DNA from 2 places in the Ruegeria sp. I1 genome. Region 1 is predicted to be linked to the other one. Evidence: riboswitches for the same ligand, from Rfam matches in the RefSeq annotation. Region 1 holds a riboswitch; the other holds the start of a gene.
What was found. A riboswitch is a leader RNA that binds a small molecule or an ion and turns the genes downstream of it on or off. The one in region 1 is predicted to bind cobalamin.

Region 1 (2,189 bases):
CATCAATGTCTATAGTCACATAATACCGCGCGCCTCCTGGAATGCGGGCCAGCATCCCATCGACCCCCATTTTGCGGAATTGCCGGACAGATTGGATGTCTGATCCCATGGCGCGGGCATCCGCATAGCCATCCTTAGCGGTGGACGACACATTGCGAATGCCGATCTGACTGAGGCCGGTGACATAGGGTTTTTCGGCGGCACGGCGCATTGGGTTTCCGTGGCCATAGCGCACCCCATGCCGTTCATCGACAAAATCCAGGTGCGCGTCGATTTGCACCACATGAATTGGTTCTTGATCATCAAAGGCATTGATGCAGGGGATATTGATCGAATGATCGCCGCCCAAGACGACCGGTAGCGCCCCCGCCTCCAGTATTTTGCGCACCCCAAACTCGATATTTGCATGGCTTTTCATTGTGTCGGTATGCACGATGTCTGCATCGCCGATATCAACAATGGTTACTTTGGCCGGATCCAGATAGGTGACATCATCTTCGTGGTCATAAGCGCCAGCATGGCCGAATGAGAACAGCGTCGACGCCTCACGGATCGCGCGTGGCCCCATCCGCGCCCCGGACCGCCATTGACAGCCAAAATCAAACGGGGCGCCAAGAACCGCAACGTCGGCGTCAATCGCGTCCCAATCCTCGACATAGGGATACTTGCCAAAGGTACAGATACCAACGAAAGGCAGGTTCAATCGGCCGGAGTCGTAGCCATGGTTCGACATATACGCGCTCTTTCTGTTCAGATCGTCAAATTCTGTAAACATTAAGGCACCCGAATGCCACGCCCTGTAAAGCCTTTTGCATGGATTGAACTCACTGCCGTTTCAGCTTTGGCGGACATTTTCAGCGTTGTCAGATTGCGCCAAACCCAGTGGACATAGTGAATCGCGTATGAGACAGTGAAAGCGATGGTGTCCGGCTCGGTTCGAGTCGGCTGAAAAGGGAACACGGTGCGGGTTCATACCCAATTCCGTGACTGCCCCCGCAACTGTAAGCGGCGAGCGACCCCGTTGGAAACCACTGAGCCCTAGGGTTCGGGAAGGAACGGGAAAGCGTTGACCCGCAAGTCAGGAGACCTGCCATCTACGGTGTGTGATGCCATGCGCCGCAGTCAACTTGAACCCGGGCGGGGTGCCTTGGGAACGGCAGAGACGACCGAAGGACCAAGCGTCCCCGGCACATCACCGTGACCAGCCACACTCGTCCCTTTTGCGCGGAGGGCGCGATGTTATTGGAACGGACGATTATTCAACTCGATACAGGCCCCATGCCTGCGGATGAAGCACGTCAGATGGGACAGCTTGGCTATATGCAATGGATCGCGGGTGTTCCTGGCAATGCCTGCTATGAAGTAGCTGCGAGGCATGCTTACGAAACAGCTGCACCATTTAAAGATCACTCACCTGCCGTTGCAGCGTTCTGCGACTTGCTTTTGACTTCGCTGGAGCAACCATTCAGACCTTTGCCGCTTGCCATGCCAAAACGTGAAAGGCGTGGCGGAGCGCAGGCCCGCCGATCTTTTCGCATGCCGCTGTGACATAGAACGGGCTGCGGGATTATCGCACGGCTTTGTGCTCTTAAAAGACGTCGATACCCACCTCCGGCGACTACAATTTTCACCGGCACAACAGGTTTCATTTGCCGAGTCCGGTGTTTGCGTGGATAGTCCGGAATTACACGCTTGCTTGCGCCCGCTGACCCACACGTAAACGCCAAAGGACATGCTATGGATCAGGTGAAATTCACGCAGATGAAGGACGGGGACAAAGAGGACTACACCTTCCTCGATACTCTGGAGCGTGAGTACTGCAAAGGAACGGCAGATCGTTTGCTGGAGGCGATGGAGAGGCTCGACAAAAGCCTGTCCGGCTATCAAGTCACACGTCTTGGCCATTCGGTGCAGTCAGCAACCCGCGCCTGGTTTGACGGGGCAGACATAGATTGGATCGTTGGCGCCTTGCTGCATGATATCGGTGACATCTATGCGCCGCATAATCACGATGAATATGCGGCCTCAATCCTCAAACCCTTCCTACGCGAACAGGTCACGTGGTGCGTGCATACCCATGGGGATTTTCAGCTTGTTTACTTCGGAGAGCACGTAGGCGCGAACCCCGAAAAACGCCAAGCTCATCGTGACAGCATCTATTTCGATGACTGTGCCGAGTTCTGTGAACG
Region 2 (2,189 bases), on a different contig from region 1:
ATACGTTCAACGCTGGCGTGCTGGCGGAACTTCACCGTTCCGGACATCTGACCAAAGCCGGGCTGCGCGATCTGACAAAAGAAAGCCTGCGTGCAGCTTTAGCGTTGGGTGCAGATGTTGCAGCAGTCACCGTATCGCGTGCCGGGGCCAACCCGCCCTGGGCGCACGAGCTCTAGTCCCAAAAAGGGAAGTCACATGAAACGTTCCGACATCAACCACATCAAGACCGATGCACAGGCCTTTATCCAGTCTTTCGGTTTCATCCTGCCCCCCTTTGCCGACTGGTCTCCGGATCAGATGCGCAGCGCCAAGGCCGACACGATCCGCGCCCGGGGACTGGGATGGGACATCACCGACTACGGGCAAGGCAAATTTGATGAGCTTGGCCTGTTCCTGTTCACCCTGCGCAATGGGGATGAGAACGATCTGAGCCAGGGTCGTGGGATGCTTTATGCAGAAAAACTGCTGATCTCGCGCGACAAGCAGCTGTCGCCGATGCATCGTCATATCGTCAAAGCCGAGGATATCATCAACCGGGGCGGCGGCGATCTGGTGATGGAGATCTATGCCTCGAACCCCGATGGCAGCGTAGACCGCGACACACCGGTTGTGGTGCCCAGCGACGGATGCGATATCAGCATCACTCCGGGCGAATTGCTGCGCCTGAAACCCGGCGAAAGCGTGACCCTGATGCCCGGCATCTGGCACGCCTTCTGGGCCGAGCGTGGGGATTGCCTGATCGGCGAGGTCTCAACCGTAAACGACGACCGCACCGATAACGTGTTCGAACAACCCATTCCCCGCTTTGCCACGATCGACGAAGATACCGAGGCCGAGTTCCTGCTGGTTGCGGATTACTGATCTACCCCGAGATTGACCCGAGCCTCTCAGCGATTGCTTGACAAGCGTGTCTTGTCCAGAATAGCTGACCTGTGATGGTTCCCGCAGCTTTGGGTGCGGGATGAAAATGGGAATACGGTGCGGCCCCCGGAATATCGGAACAGGCCAAGTCCGTAACTGCCCCCGCAACTGTAAGCGGAGAGCGACGCCAAATCACCACTGGCCCGAGAAGGCCGGGAAGGTTGGCCAAGCAACGACCCGCAAGTCAGGAGACCTGCCATCACCTGTGAAACCAACCCGGGACGGGGCGTCCTGGAAGGAGGATTGATGGCATATTTGCGCCCTTTGGGGACTGGCACTTTCGACACGGGCGTTCTGCGCGTTGAGGGTGGCAATGACCCGCAACGCTGATCACTTTGTGCTGATCTGCTCGACCTGCCAGGGTGAGATCGAAGCCAGCGCCGCCCAAATTCTGCTGGACGCGTCGCTGCCAGACGGGTTCGCTACGCGACTGATCCCGTGCATGGCAGGATGCGAACGTCCCATGGCCATCGGTCTGCAAGCCGAAGGCAAGGCGCAATACCTGTTTGGCGATATTCAAAGCACCGCCGATCTGGATGCGATCGCCACCTTCGCCCATCAGTACCGCGACAGCGAGAGCGGTTGGACCAGCGCAACGGATCGCCCCCCCGCCTTGCTGTTCAAAACTCTAGCACGTCTGCCTCGTCTTCCAAAGGCGGGTAAGGCATGAGCTTTCTGGTCGCGGAGAATCTGGAATACTACGCCCTGAATGGCGATGTGTTGCTACAAGGCGTCTCGTTCTCTTTGGAAGAAGGGGCGATCCTTGCCATCGCCGGTCCGAACGGTGCCGGCAAAACAACGCTGCTGAACCTGCTCTGTGGGGTCGAACGTCTGGCGCTGGGGGACGTACGGATCAACGGTCAAAGCCTGCGCAGCCTGTCTGCGCAGGAACGCGCCAGGACCATTGCGGTTGTTGGTCAGCAGGAACTGCCCGATGGCCGCCTAAAGCTGCGCGACTACGTTGCGCTGGGTCAGATTCCCATTCAGAGCGACCGCTCGGCGGAAGACCACAAGATGGATCTTGCGCGCGTTCTACGCACGACCGAGCTGACCCATCTGGCGGACAAGCCGATGCAGCGGCTCTCCGGCGGCGAACGCCAACGCGCTCATATCGCGCGTGCATTGGCGCAGAACCCCTCGCTGTTGTTTCTGGACGAGCCCACCAATCATCTGGACCCCGATGCCAAGGGGCACATGCTGTCGCTGGTGGCCGAGCTGGGCGTGACGGTGGTGATGATCGTGCATGACCTTGTCATGATCCCGGAATT

Region 2: linked by a shared signal. The riboswitch ahead of ACR0DH_RS07305 (DUF1636 family protein) and the one ahead of ACR0DH_RS13335 (hypothetical protein) in region 1 are both predicted to bind cobalamin.

What each region holds. Positions count from the first base shown of each region.
Region 1 is NZ_JBQFNM010000006.1:219,239-221,427, forward strand. Features, by position in the region: gene speB (agmatinase) at 1-733, opposite strand, end outside; cobalamin riboswitch at 904-1,109, shown strand; gene ACR0DH_RS13335 (hypothetical protein) at 1,237-1,548, shown strand; gene ACR0DH_RS13340 (HD domain-containing protein) at 1,738-2,189, shown strand, end outside.
Region 2 is NZ_JBQFNM010000003.1:142,053-144,241, forward strand. Features, by position in the region: gene ACR0DH_RS07295 (carbohydrate kinase family protein) at 1-176, shown strand, start outside; gene ACR0DH_RS07300 (D-lyxose/D-mannose family sugar isomerase) at 196-861, shown strand; cobalamin riboswitch at 920-1,136, shown strand; gene ACR0DH_RS07305 (DUF1636 family protein) at 1,235-1,591, shown strand; gene ACR0DH_RS07310 (ABC transporter ATP-binding protein) at 1,588-2,189, shown strand, end outside.